4 regions of the Streptomyces sp. NBC_01451 genome follow, and region 3 is predicted to be linked to each of the others. Evidence: riboswitches for the same ligand, from Rfam matches in the RefSeq annotation. Region 3 holds a riboswitch; each other region holds the start of a gene.
The links. A riboswitch is a leader RNA that binds a small molecule or an ion and turns the genes downstream of it on or off. The one in region 3 is predicted to bind cobalamin.

Region 1: it holds a riboswitch for cobalamin, as region 3 does, so the genes downstream of both, OG595_RS12330 (ribonucleoside-diphosphate reductase subunit alpha) here and OG595_RS41190 (ABC transporter substrate-binding protein) in region 3, are expected to answer to the same signal.
Region 2: it holds a riboswitch for cobalamin, as region 3 does, so the genes downstream of both, OG595_RS40085 (CbtB domain-containing protein) here and OG595_RS41190 (ABC transporter substrate-binding protein) in region 3, are expected to answer to the same signal.
Region 4: it holds a riboswitch for cobalamin, as region 3 does, so the genes downstream of both, OG595_RS33730 (cobalamin biosynthesis protein) here and OG595_RS41190 (ABC transporter substrate-binding protein) in region 3, are expected to answer to the same signal.

What each region holds. Positions count from the first base shown of each region.
Region 1 covers NZ_CP109479.1:2,915,912-2,919,283, forward strand. Annotated here, with positions in the region: gene mctP (monocarboxylate uptake permease MctP) at 1-677, shown strand, start outside; cobalamin riboswitch at 868-991, shown strand; gene OG595_RS12330 (ribonucleoside-diphosphate reductase subunit alpha) at 1,118-3,372, shown strand, end outside.
Region 2 covers NZ_CP109479.1:9,089,317-9,092,688, forward strand. Annotated here, with positions in the region: gene paaE (1,2-phenylacetyl-CoA epoxidase subunit PaaE) at 1-637, shown strand, start outside; gene OG595_RS40075 (ferredoxin) at 679-1,080, shown strand; gene OG595_RS40080 (histidine phosphatase family protein) at 1,108-1,734, opposite strand; cobalamin riboswitch at 1,866-1,997, shown strand; gene OG595_RS40085 (CbtB domain-containing protein) at 2,035-2,256, shown strand; gene OG595_RS40090 (CbtA family protein) at 2,282-3,058, shown strand; gene OG595_RS40095 (acyl-CoA dehydrogenase family protein) at 3,212-3,372, shown strand, end outside.
Region 3 covers NZ_CP109479.1:9,314,360-9,317,731, forward strand. Annotated here, with positions in the region: gene OG595_RS41175 (ArsR/SmtB family transcription factor) at 1-39, opposite strand, end outside; gene OG595_RS41180 (hypothetical protein) at 260-634, opposite strand; gene OG595_RS41185 (hypothetical protein) at 936-1,199, opposite strand; cobalamin riboswitch at 1,658-1,835, shown strand; gene OG595_RS41190 (ABC transporter substrate-binding protein) at 1,890-2,924, shown strand; gene OG595_RS41195 (FecCD family ABC transporter permease) at 2,921-3,372, shown strand, end outside.
Region 4 covers NZ_CP109479.1:7,660,690-7,664,061, forward strand. Annotated here, with positions in the region: gene OG595_RS33725 (cobyric acid synthase) at 1-1,446, opposite strand, end outside; gene OG595_RS33730 (cobalamin biosynthesis protein) at 1,458-2,432, opposite strand; cobalamin riboswitch at 2,534-2,673, opposite strand; gene OG595_RS33735 (hypothetical protein) at 2,830-3,051, opposite strand; gene OG595_RS33740 (inorganic phosphate transporter) at 3,092-3,372, opposite strand, start outside.

The DNA of each region.
Region 1 (3,372 bases), 6.4 Mb from region 3:
AGGTCACCAACCCCCAGCTGGCGATCCCGCAGCTCTTCGAGGACATGTTCCCGTCCTGGTTCGCGGGGGTGGCCTTCGCGGCGATCGGCATCGGGGCCCTCGTCCCGGCGGCCATCATGTCCATCGCGGCGGCCAACCTCTTCACCCGCAACATCTACAAGGACTTCCTCAAGCCCGACGCGACACCCGAGCAGGAGACCAAGGTCTCCAAACTGGTCTCGCTCCTGGTGAAGGTGGGCGCGCTGATCTTCGTCCTGACCATGGACAAGACCGTCGCCATCAACTTCCAGCTCCTGGGCGGCATCTGGATCCTCCAGACCTTCCCGTCCCTCGTCGGCGGCCTGTTCACCCGCTGGTTCCACCGCTGGGCCCTGCTGGCCGGCTGGGCGGTCGGCATGCTGTACGGCACGCTGGCTGCGTACGGGGTCGCGTCCCCGACGCAGAAGCACTTCGGCGGCAGCTCGAAGGAGATCCCGGGGATCGGCGAGATCGGCTACATCGGTCTGACGGCGTTCGTCCTGAACGTCGCCGTCACGGTGGTCCTCACCTTCGTGCTGAAGGCGCTGAAGGCCCCGGACGGCGTGGACGAGACGAAGCCGGCGGACTACACGGCGGACGCGGGGGATCCGGGCGTGGCGGTGGAACTGCCGTCGGCGACGGCGGGTTCCGCGCACTGAGCTCCGCAGGGTCCGTGGTTCGTCCACTGCGGGCCCGTGGGGGCTTGTCGCGCAGTTCCCCGCGCCCCTTAAGGGGCGCCATCGGGCCGCCGGAGAAGTCCGGCGGCCCCTTGTCGTACTCCTCCAATCCCCTCAACTCGGCGATACGACACAACATGTGGGGGTGCTTCCAGGGCCCGGCACAAGATGTATGCTCATGCTCGCTGTCGCCGCAGGGGAATCCGGTGCGAATCCGGAACTGTCCCGCAACGGTGTACTCGTGCATGTTCGTGCGCGTGTCCAGTCCGAGGACCTGTCGACAGTGCGCCCGGCCGACCGGTCCGGGTGCCTGACGTCCGGGCCTCGTGGAGTGGGCCGGTGGACGCGCGCGTACCCGTAAGGCGTCCGTGTGCCCCGCTGCCCTCCGCAAGGCCCCGTGCCGAGCGAGGGAGAGCCCCCACGTGACCATCGCGCCAGCCGAACCGGCTTCAGCGACCGCAGTGGCCCCACTGGCCCCAGTGGAGACGGACGGTCCGGGTACCGCGCTGCTGCGGATCCTGACCGAGCTGACCGCCGACCTTCCCGACGCCGACCCCGGCCGGGTCGCCGCCGTCGCGCTGCGCGGCCGGTCCGCGCGGGCCGACGAGTCGGAGCTGCGCGAGCTGGCCACCGAGGCGGCGGCCGGTCTCATCTCCGAGGACCCCGTCTACTCCCGGCTGGCCGCCCGGCTGCTGACCGTCACCATCGCCGCGGAAGCCGCCTCGCAGGGTGTCACGTCCTTCTCCGAGTCGGTCGCGGCCGGCCACCGGGAGGGCCTGATCGCCGACCGCACCGCCGAGTTCGTACGGGTGCACACGGACCGGCTGAACGCCCTGATCGACGTCGAGGGCGACGACCGTTTCGGTTACTTCGGCCTGCGCACCCTGCACAGCCGCTACCTCCTGCGCCACCCGATCACGCGCCGGGTCGTCGAGACGCCCCAGCACTTCATGCTGCGCGTCGCGAGCGGGCTTGCCGAGGACACTGCGCTTGACGCAAAAACGGGCGTTCGAGGGCTGGACGAAGTCGCGGCGCTCTACCGGCTGATGAGCCGCCTCGACTACCTCCCCTCCTCCCCCACCCTCTTCAACTCCGGTACCCGGCACCCCCAGATGTCGTCCTGCTACCTCCTCGACTCCCCGCTGGACGAGCTGGACTCCATCTACGACCGCTACCACCAGGTCGCCCGCCTCTCCAAGCACGCCGGCGGCATCGGCCTGTCGTACTCCCGTATCCGCAGCCGCGGTTCGCTGATCCGCGGCACCAACGGGCACTCCAACGGCATCGTGCCGTTCCTGAAGACGCTGGACGCCTCCGTCGCCGCCGTGAACCAGGGCGGCCGGCGCAAGGGTGCCGCCGCGGTGTACCTGGAGACCTGGCACTCCGACATCGAGGAGTTCCTGGAGCTGCGCGACAACACGGGTGAGGACGCCCGCCGTACGCACAACCTGAACCTCGCGCACTGGATCCCGGACGAGTTCATGCGCCGGGTGGACGCGGACGCGCTCTGGTCGCTCTTCTCCCCCTCCGACGTGCCCGAACTGATCGACCTGTGGGGCGCCGAGTTCGACGCCGCCTACCGCAGGGCCGAGGAGGACGGGCTCGCCCGGAAGACCATCCCGGCCCGCGATCTGTACGGCCGGATGATGCGCACCCTCGCGCAGACCGGCAACGGCTGGATGACCTTCAAGGACGCGGCCAACCGCACCGCCAACCAGACGGCCGAGCCGGGCAGTGTCGTCCACTCCTCGAACCTGTGCACCGAGATCCTGGAGGTCACGGACGACGGGGAGACCGCGGTCTGCAATCTGGGCTCGGTCAACCTCGGCGCGTTCGTCGACACGGCGGCCGGTGACATCGACTGGGAGCGGCTGGACGAGACGGTCCGTACCGCCGTCACCTTCCTCGACCGGGTCGTCGACATCAACTTCTACCCGACCGAGCAGGCGGGCCGCTCCAACTCCCGCTGGCGCCCGGTCGGCCTGGGCGCGATGGGCCTCCAGGACGTCTTCTTCAAGCTGCGCGTCCCCTTCGACTCGCCCGAGGCGAAGGCCCTCTCCACGCGCATCGCCGAGCGGATCATGCTCGCCGCGTACGAGGCATCCGCCGACCTCGCCGAGCGCAACGGCCCGCTCCCGGCCTGGGAGAGGACCCGTACGGCCCGCGGTGTGCTGCACCCCGACCACTACGACGTCGAGCTGGCCTGGCCCGAGCGCTGGTCGGCGCTGCGGGAACGTATCGCCTCGACCGGGATGCGCAACTCCCTGCTCCTGGCGATCGCGCCCACCGCCACCATCGCCTCGATCGCCGGGGTGTACGAGTGCATCGAGCCGCAGGTCTCCAACCTGTTCAAGCGCGAGACGCTGTCCGGCGAGTTCCTCCAGGTCAACTCGTACCTGGTGAAGGAGCTCAAGGACCTCGGTGTGTGGGACGCCCGCACCCGGGAGGCGCTGCGCGAGTCGAACGGCTCGGTGCAGGACTTCGCGTGGATCCCGGCCGACGTACGGGCCCTGTACCGCACGGCGTGGGAGCTCCCGCAGCGCGGGCTCATCGACATGGCGGCGGCCCGGACCCCGTTCCTGGACCAGGCGCAGTCCCTGAACCTGTTCCTGGAGACGCCGACCATCGGCAAGCTCTCCTCGATGTACGCGTACGCCTGGAAGTCGGGCCTGAAGAC
Region 2 (3,372 bases), 230 kb from region 3:
CCTCCTGTACGGCAACCGGCGTACGGACACCGTGATGTTCGCCGACGAGCTGGCGGACCTGAAGGACATGTACCGTACGCGCTTCCAGCTGGGGCACGTACTGTCGCGGGAGCCGCGCGAGGCCGAGCTGCTGTCGGGGCGGCTGGACGCCGAACGGCTCGCCGCACTCCTCGCGGGCCTCGTCGACGTGCCGGGCACCGACCACTGGTGGCTGTGCGGACCGCACGGCATGGTCCGTGACGCCCAGCGGCTGCTGGCGGAGCTGGGCGTGCCCGCGGACCGGGTACACCAGGAACTCTTCTACGCAGACGACCAGCCGGTCCGCCAGGTCCGGCACACGGACGCGGTGGCCGAGGGCCCGGTGAGCCGGGTCACGATCACCCTCGACGGCCGCTCCACCACCACCGCGCTGTCCCGGGACGCGACCGTCCTGGACGGGGCGGCGCACACCCGGCCGGACCTGCCGTTCGCCTGCAAGGGCGGCGTCTGCGGCACCTGCCGGGCGCTGGTCACCTCGGGTGCGGTGGACATGCGCCGCAACTACGCCCTCGAACCAGCGGAGGTCGACGCGGGCTACGTCCTGACCTGCCAGTCGTTCCCGGTGTCGGAGACGCTGACGGTCGACTACGACAGCTGAATCAAAGGTTTGGCGGGTCGCGCTTCGGCAACTCGATCGGCGTGACCCCTACAACTACGCAACAGGAACTCTTCCGGTTCCTGGAGGACCGTTTCGTCTGTGCCCAGGCGTGCACCGAGTGCGCGCGGGCGTGTGCGCTGCGCGCGAGTCTCGCGGACCCGGACGGGCCCGCCGTCGAGGCACTCGCGCGCCGCAAGGGCATTCTGTGCGCGGAGGTGTGCGACGCGACATGCCGACTGCTCGCCGAGCAGGTGGACCTGGACGAGGCCGCTCTCCGGGTCCAACTGGAGTGGTGCAGCACGGTCTGCCTGGAAACCGCCCAGGCCTTCGACGAACACCCCGGTGGCGAGGACGCGGCGAAGGCGTGCCGGGAGTGCGCACAGGCGTGCACGGACTTCGCGTGGACGCTTCAGGTGCCGGACTCGGGGCGCGTCGGCGGGTGAGACACGGCGTTTCGTGAACCCGCGGGTTCACGCCCGCGCCGCTCCCTGCCCCTGGTGCGGCGTCCCGCCCGACTCCTCGTGCGACGCCCCGAGCTGCCCGCCCACCCGCACGTTCCAGCGTCCCGCCCGGCCGGTCAACTCCGTTGCCGTCAACGGCGGAACGTCGATCCGCCAGAACGCCGACCCGGGCGCCCCCAGCACCCGTACCGTCGCCGCGCGTACCACCTCCGGCTCGACGACCGCGACGGTCCGGCCCGTGGCCTGCGCCGCCGTTTCGTCCAGCCAGCGCGCGACGCGGTCGCAGAGAGCGCGGACCGGCTCACCGCCGTGCGGGGCCGACCGAGGGTCCGCCAGCCACTGGGCCAGCGCCTCCGGTTCCTTCTCCGCCACCTCGGCCAGGGTCGCGCCGCGCCAGCGGCCCACGTCCAGACCGCCCGGGCCCGGCACCGCAGCGGCGTCGAGGCCCAGCGCCCGAGCCGTCTCACGGCAGCGTGCGGTGGGGGAGACCCACACCCTGGAGACCGGCGGGAGCGTCCCCGCCGCCGCCCGGGCGAGCCGCAGACCCGACGCGTCCAGGGGACAGCCGTCGTCGAAACGGGCCTCCCGCAGCGCCGCGCTGATCGCCGGTGAGATCAACATCACTCGGCTCGTCATCCGGTCACTCCCGCGTTCATTCCGCCCCAATGTCGTTGTCATGTACGGCACTTGAGGCAGCGTACGGCGCACCGGCGCGCTGTACGCCGTCCTGTGCGCCCTTGGCCGCGCCCCCGCTTCGCGGTACCTTCTCGTCGATATTGACGACGGTTCGACGGAAGCCGGTGGGAATCCGGCACGGTCGCGCCACTGTAAGCCCCGTACGCACCCGCCCGGTGCGGTCCGGGGGCAAGTCAGACCCGTGACTGTCGTCCTCTGCACCACCGATACGGGACGCGAGTTCCCCCAGGAGGTCCTGTCATGGCACAGTCCGCAGTCCAGCCGACCGCCGTTCCCACCGCCGTACCCGAGAAGCTGCCGATCGGTGCGATCGCCCCCTGGGCGGTCTTCTTCGGCGTGCTGATGCTGGTGCTGCTCTACTTCGTCGGCGCCGAACAGGGCGCCACCTCGCTGGTCTCCGGCGAGGGCGTGCACGAGTGGGTGCACGACGCCCGTCACCTGCTCGGCTTCCCCTGCCACTGACGACGACGGGGAAACGTACGAGCTCATGAACTCCACCACTGTCAGAAACCTCCTGGTCCGCGGCATGCTCGCGGGCCTTGTCGCGGGTGTGCTCGTCTGGGTCGTCGCGTACCTCTTCGCCGAGCCGCTCGTCGACGACGCGATCGCGTTCGAGGAGATGCACGAGGCCCACGGGCATGCCGAACAGGCGCTCGTCTCCCGTGCGTTGCAGTCCACCGTGGGTCTGGGGACCGGCGTCCTCGTCTACGGCGTCGCGTTCGGCGGTATCGCGGCCCTCGCGTACTGCTTCGCGCTCGGCCGGATCGGCCGCTTCGGACCGCGCGCGACCGCGCTGCTCCTCGCCGGGGCCGGACTGCTCGCCGTGTACGTCGTGCCGTTCCTCAAGTACCCGGCCAACCCGCCCGCCGTCGGCGACCCCGACACTCTCAACCAGCGCACCGCGCTGTTCTTCCTGATGGTCGCGCTGAGCGTGCTGTTGGCCGTCGGCGCGGTGATCCTGGGCAAGCGCCTCGCGCCGCGCCTGGGCAACTGGAACGCGACCCTCGCCGCGGTCGCCTTCTTCGTCGTGGTCGTCGGACTGGCGTACGCCTTCCTGCCGTCGTTCACCAACGAGGTCCCGGCGGGCTTCTCCGCGAGCCTGCTGTGGAAGTACCGGGTGGCCACGCTCGCCATCCAGGCGACGATGTGGACCGCGTTCGGCCTGGTCTTCGGACTGCTGGCGGAACGACTGCTCGTTCCGAGGACGGCAGCGGCCGTCGGCGCGAGCGGTGCCGAGCCACAGGCGACTCCCGTGGCGCACTGACCGGATCGCGGCACTGCCCCGAGGGGGTCCCGGATGTCCGGGACCCCCTCCGGCATGTGTGCACCGGTACCCGCACCGCCATTCCCAATTTCTGGAACACGTTCTACCGTGTGCGCCGACAGGTCCGGCCTTGGGGAGCCAGCAGGAGGCGCCGTGCATCTCGAATACACGCCCGAGCAGCAGCAGCTGCGCACCGAACTGCGCGCCTACTTCGCCGAGTTGGTGCCGGACCGGGCCTACTCGCGCTTCAGCGACCACGTGGCCCAGAAGCGCTTCTACCGCGAGACCATCCGCCGTCTCGGCGGCGACGGCTG
Region 3 (3,372 bases):
GAAGAACTCGGCCTTGGCCTGGTAGAGGGGGACCTGCATGGTGAATCGCTCGCTCCCTGCCGCGTTCGACGGGCTGCATCCGGGCTCGGTGGCCCTGTTACGTGCCACCGCAGGCGTTCGTTCTTGCGGACCGATCCTCGTGCATCCGGCCTCGCACGCCCATGGGATTGAGCTGATCCCTATGTGCGCTGATCCCCATGTGCCCAGTTGAAGAAATCTTCAAGTCATGGACGTGCGAGGCCATGAAGAACACGGTTTTCTAGACGTCCAGTTGCGCCTCGACGCTCTTGAGCTGATGGCGGGCCATCGCGAGGTTCGACTTCCTCTTGTCGAGCACGAGGTAGAGGAACAACCCGTTGCCGCCACGACCCTTGAGCGGCCGGAGGATGTGGTACTGGCTGCCGAGTGTGATCAGGATGTCCTCGATCTCGCCCTTGAGGCCGAGGTGTTCCATGGTGCGGGTCTTGGCCCGGATCACGTCAGTGTTGCCTGCCGCCGCAACCGTCAGGTCGAGGTCCTTGCTCCCCCCGAGAGTGCCCAGCGCCATACCGCTGGTGTAGTCGACCAGGGCAGTCCCTAACGAGCCCTCGATCGAGGCCATGATCTCCTTGAGGCAAATCTCCACATTGCTGATACCGGCATCTCCTCCTGGTCACTGCGAGGCTCAGGTGTCGTGTGCCTCGTTGATGCCCGGACCATACGTAGAGTCGGCGGCCGGAAACCTTGTTGTTCCTGTACTGGCCGAGGGAGCTTCCGAAAAGTCGGATGATGCCATATCCGTGACCGCTCATGCCCTTCAAATGACTGGGGCCGCGTCTTCTTCCGCAGGAGGACTCGCGGGGGGACTGTGCGGAGACGCGCTGCGGGTGGTCGCGGCCAACGGCCCTCTGTGGCTCGCGGAGACGGCCGGCTCGATGTTTTCCGCCCGTAGTGACTCAAGCGGTTGCGTCAGGTCGGACCGGGCCAGGGTCATCGTTCACTGATCCGTTGAACTGTCCTTTCAGCAGGATGAGTTGAGGGGCGGCCTTTTCCACCATCGCCTGAGGCCTACGAAGGGGATACCGGGGCACACGGATCTCACCCTTCGAGAGGAACCGCTCCATGCTTGGTATAGCCGCGGCAGTACTGTTCTTCATATCGTTCCTGATCAACGCTGCCGAGATCTCGACGAACGATGTCTTCTCTTCCACGAACGTCATGCTTCTCGGCCTGATGCTCCTGGCCCTGCAGGTCGCGGGAGTCGGGAGCGGCTGGTCTGGGCGCAGGCGCTGACACAGGTAAGACCCGGGGTGGGGTGAGGCCATGACGACGCCTCACCCCACCCCTATGCCTTCACGTGTATCTGCAGTGACATTTGACGATCCCTTCGACCGACCCCAGTCGCGTTGACCCGGAGACGCTCGGCGGGGATGGGCCTTGAGACCGGCACGCAGTAGTTGGGCGGTCTCCTCGGTGGTCGCACCGGTGCCCGGGGGCAGAGTCTTGGCCAGGGTGACGGTCTCGGTGGTCTTCTGCCGCGCGAAGGCGAGCCGACGGCCTGGGACGCGCATGTTGGCCCCGTAGCCCGTAGCCCGTAGCCCGTAGCCCGTAGCCCGTAGCCCGTAGCCCGTGACCCGCAACCGGTGAGCGATCGCGCTAACTGACGGTGCGGCGGGCTTGATAGCCTCAGCGGGCCAGTCGAGCCACATCCGAGGCCAGGGAATCCGGTGCGAATCCGGAACTGACGCGCAGCGGTGAGGGGGACGGGCGGGGCACAGAACGCCACTGGGAGACCGGGAAGGCGCCTCGTCCGGACGAACCCGAGTCCGAAGACCTGCTGGCACCTCCGCACTCCGTGCGGAGGGACGTCCGTAGGCCAGGCTCCGCGTACGAGCCCCGACCCCTGAGGCATGCCCGTGCTCCGTACCCCCGCGCTTCTGCTCACGTCCGCTCTGCTGCTCACCGCCTGTGGCGGGTCGAGGAGCGGCACCGAGAGCCCCGGGAGGTCCGCCGACGCGGGCTACCCGGTGACCATCGACAACTGCGGCCACAAGATCACCCTGACGTCGGCCCCGAAGCGGGCCGTCTCCCTGAACCAGGGCACCACGGAGATCCTGCTCTCCCTCGGTCTCGCCGACCGCATGGCCGGGACGGCGACCTGGACGGACCCGGTGATGAAGGGACTGGAGAAGGCCAACGCGTCCGTGCCCCGGCTCGCGGACAACGCGCCCTCCTTCGAGCGGGTCCTGGACGCCGAACCCGACTTCGTCACCGCGTCGTTCGTCTCGACCCTCGGCAAGGGCGGCGTCGCCACCCGCGCGCAGTTCGAGAAGCTGGGCGTGCCCACGTACGTCTCGCCCTCCGACTGCTCGACGGGCAAGGACAACGACAGCGGTGGCGACGGATCGCGCGCCACACCGCTCACGCTCGACGCCGTGTACGGCGAAATACGCGACCTGGCACGGGCGTTCGGCGTCGAGAAGCGCGGAGGGGCACTCGTCGCCGAGCTGGAGGAACGAGTGCGCAGGGCGACCGCCGGGCTGCACGCCTCCGACGTCTCCCTCATGTACTGGTTCGCCAACTCCCAGTCGCCGTACCTGGCCGGCTGCTGCGGCGCGCCGGGCGCCGTCACCCGTGCGGTCGGCGCCAGGAACGCCTTCGCCGACACCCACGACGAGTGGCCCCAGATCAGCTGGGAGACCGTCGCCGACCGTGACCCCGACGTCATCGTGATCGGCGACCTGACCCGCAAACAGCAGACCGCGGAGACCGCCGAGGCCAAGATCCGATTCCTGGAGACGAACCCCGCCACCCGCAACCTGACCGCCGTGAAGAAGAAGCGGTACGTCCTGCTCAGCGGGCAGGCGATGAACCCGTCCATCCGCACGGTCGAAGGGATCGAGCAGGTCGCCGCCGGACTGCGCGACTTCGGGCTCGCCAAGTGAGCACCCGTCTCCTGCTGTTGACCGGCGGCGGGCTGGTCGCGCTGCTCGCGTCGGTCGCCGTCGCCGTGACGATCGGGCCCGCCGACATCTCCACGGGCGACGTGTGGGCGTCCGTCGCGGCCCATCTGGGCTTCGGCGAGAGCACGTTGGCGCCGCTGCGCGACGGCATCGTGTGGAACCTGCGCATGCCCCGGACCCTGCTCGCCGCCGTGTGCGGGGCCGGGCTCGCCGTGTGCGGGGCCGTCATGCAGTCGCTGCTGCGCAACCCGCTGGCCGATCCGTTCGTGCTCGGCGTCTCCTCGGGCGCGTCCACGGGAGCGGTCGCCGTCGTCGTGCTGGGGGTGGGCGGGGGAGTCGTGTCCATGTCGGCGGGTGCCTTCCTGGGCGCGCTGCTCTCCTTCGCGCTGGTGCTGCTGCTCAGCCACACCCTCGGCGACAGCGTCGACCG
Region 4 (3,372 bases), 1.7 Mb from region 3:
CTGTTCGACGAGATCGCCGAGCAGGTCGAGCTGTTCCTCGCGCAGCGCGGCGAAGGAGGTGTCGGGGGCCGGGACGAAGCGGCGGCCCGCGGCGGCGGCCACCTCGCGCAGGAACGCCCGCCGGAACCCGTCGGATTCGAGCGAGCCGTGCCAGTGCGTGCCCCAGACGCTCCCGACCCGGCACCCGTCCAGACTGTGTCCATTGCCATCAGAGATGAACCGATCGCCTCCGGTGACCTCGGCGACCCCGTGATGGATCTCGTACCCCTCGACCTGTTCGCCGAGGGCGGTGCCGACGGGCCGGGTGAGGGTCTTCTCGCGGGCGAACCGCACCCGGACGGGAAGGACCCCGAGCCCTTCGACATGGCCCTGCCGGCTCTCGACGTCGTCCTCGATGTGCTCGCCGAGAACCTGGAACCCGCCGCAGATGCCGAGCACGGGCCGCCCCTCGGCGGCCCGGCGCACGACGGCGTCCGCGAGCCCGCGCTCACGCAGCCACGCCAGCGCCTTCACGGTTCCCCGCGTCCCGGGGATGACGACGAGGTCGGCGTCGGCCAGTTCCTCCGGCCGGTCCACGAACCGCACCACGACACCCGGTTCGGCGGCGAGGGCGTCCACGTCGGTGAAGTTGGACATCAGCGGGACCGCGCACACGGCGACCCGCAGCACGTCCTCCCCGACGGGCGGGGCGACGTTCGACTCCCGGACCGTCCCCCGCAGCGAGATCCGCAGCCCGTCCTCCTCGTCGATGCCGAGCCCGTGCCGGAAGGGCAGCACGCCGTAGGTCGGCCGTCCGGTGAGCCCGAGCAGCATGTCGAGCCCAGGTTCGAGCAGGCTGACGTCCCCGCGGAACTTGTTGACGAGGAACCCGGCCACGAGCGCCTGGTCCTCGGGGGACAGCAGGGCGACCGTCCCGAAGAAGGAGGCGAAGACCCCGCCCCGGTCGATGTCGCCGACGACGAGCACCGGGAGCCGGGCATTGCGCGCGATCCCCATGTTGACGATGTCGGTCCGCCGCAGATTGATCTCGGCCGGACTCCCGGCCCCCTCACAGATCACCGCGTCATACGTGCCCCGCAGTTCGGCGAGGCACTCCAGCACGGTCCCCAGAAGCCGCTGCTGCCGCCCCCCGTGATACCCACGCGCACTCATCTCGCCCACCGGCTTCCCCATGAGCACGACCTGACTGCTCCGGTCGCCCCCCGGCTTCAGCAGTACGGGATTCATGAGCGCCGTCGGCTCGATCCGGCACGCCTGCGCCTGCATGGCCTGCGCCCGCCCGATCTCCGCACCCTCCCGTGTGACGAAGGAGTTGAGGGACATGTTCTGCGCCTTGAACGGCGCGACCTTGACCCCCTGCCGCACCAGCCACCGGCAGATCCCGGCGGTCACGACACTCTTGCCGGCGTCGGAGGTGGTCCCGGCGACGAGCAGCCCACCACCCATGGCCCCACCACTCATGAGGTACGCCCTTCGGTGTTCCTGCGCCTGTTCATGATCGCGTTCGCGAGCAGCCGCCCGGCGACACAGACGCCGAGGGCCAGCCAGGAGACGCGCCGGGACAGCCGTACGGCCCGTTCGACGTCGGGGACGCCGACAGCCCGCCCGGACTCCCCGTTGAGCACGGGCCGGTGCTCGACCCGCCCCCCGTAGGACAGCGTTCCGCCGAGCCGGACCCCCAACGCCCCCGCGAACGAGGCCTCCACGGGCCCGGCGTTCGGACTGGGATGGCGTCCGGCGTCGGCACGCCAGGCCCGGACTGCGCCGCGCGGATCACCGCCGGCGACGGCGGCGAGCACGGCGGTCAGCCGCGCCCCCGGCCACCCGGCGAGGTCGTCGAGCCGCGCGGAGGCCCAGCCGTACCGCCGGTATCTCTCCGACCTGTGCCCGACCATCGCGTCCAGGGTGTTGACGGCCCGGAACCCGACCAGCCCGGGCACCCCGCCCAGGGCGCCCCAGACGAGCGCGCCCACCACGGCGTCGGAGGTGTTCTCGGCGACGGACTCCACGACGGCCCGGGCGATCCCGTCGGGGTCGAGGGCCTGCGGATCCCGCCCGCAGAGATGGGGCAGCCGCTCCCGCGCCGCCTCGACGTCCCCGGTCTCCAGGGACCGGCCGACGGCCCGCGCCTCCCGGCCGAGGGAGGTACCGCCGACGACGGCCCAGGTGGCGGCGGCGGTGAGTGCGAGGGAAGCGGCACGGGACGGACGTACGACACGACCGGCCGCCGCGGCAAGGAAGACGGCGCCCCCCGCGCACATGGCGGTGTGCAGCGCGCCCCACCCCCGGTGGTCCCGCCACAGCACCCGCTCGACGGCGCCGGCGGCCCGCCCGAACACGGCGACCGGATGCCCGCGGCGGGGGTCGCCGAGGATCAGATCACCGAGGAGTCCGGCGGTGGCGCCGTACGCGAAGACGCGATCGGCACGCACCGGCTCAGCCGGCCGTGGAGTCGGGCAGCGACCTGGTGCTGTACCTCGAACGGCAGCCGAGCATGGCGATATGTCCTCACTCAGGGTGTCCACGCCCTGGTTCGACGAGACCGGCGGCGAGAGTTCCTGGCTCCCGGGGTTACCTACCCCGGTGACAGTGGCGGGACCGCGCCGGATTCGCACCGGCTTCCTCTTCTGCCGCCGTACATGGCTCCGGCAGTCCACCACGGGCCCGGAACACCCGTCAACTTGCCGTTGACCAGGAAAGGAGGACTGTGCTGAGCCCCACACCACGACCGGATCGGGGCGACGAAAAACGCCCGCTCCGACCGTGACCACCGGCAAGGCGGTCAGGGTCGGAGCGGGCGGCGAGGAGGTGCGCGCGTGTCCGGCCGGGTCAGGCCACGATCAGATAGATCCCGTACGAGACCACCGCCGCGCAGGCGGCGAAGCACGCGTACGCCCCGGTGACGGCCAGCCCCGCCGACTCGCCCTGCGCGACCGCCCGTTCGCGGCGCGAGAGCCCGACGATGCCCAGGGTGAACACGCCCACCATGGCCACGGTGATGACGAGGCTGACGCCGAAGACGGAGCCGAGGGCTGCCCAGTCGATCTTCATGTTGCTTCCTTCTGCTTCTCGCTCGGACCGGGAGCCGGACTCAGAGGGCCGTGGCCGACGGCTTCGCCGTGACCTCGGCCGGGGCCGGGATGGTAGCCGTCAGGTCATCGGCGATGGTGCCCGCCGGCGGCGGCGTCACGGCGGCGATGGCCGTGGTGACGATGCCCGCGGGCTCGGCGTTCTCGGCGGACTCGCCCTCGACGTGGTTGACGTTCGTGTGGTCGATCACCTCGCGGCGCGACACGACCCAGATCGCCGCGCTCGACGCGATGAGGAAGGCGGCCACCAGAGCCGTGCCCCAGTCGCCGAAGCCGGTGACGT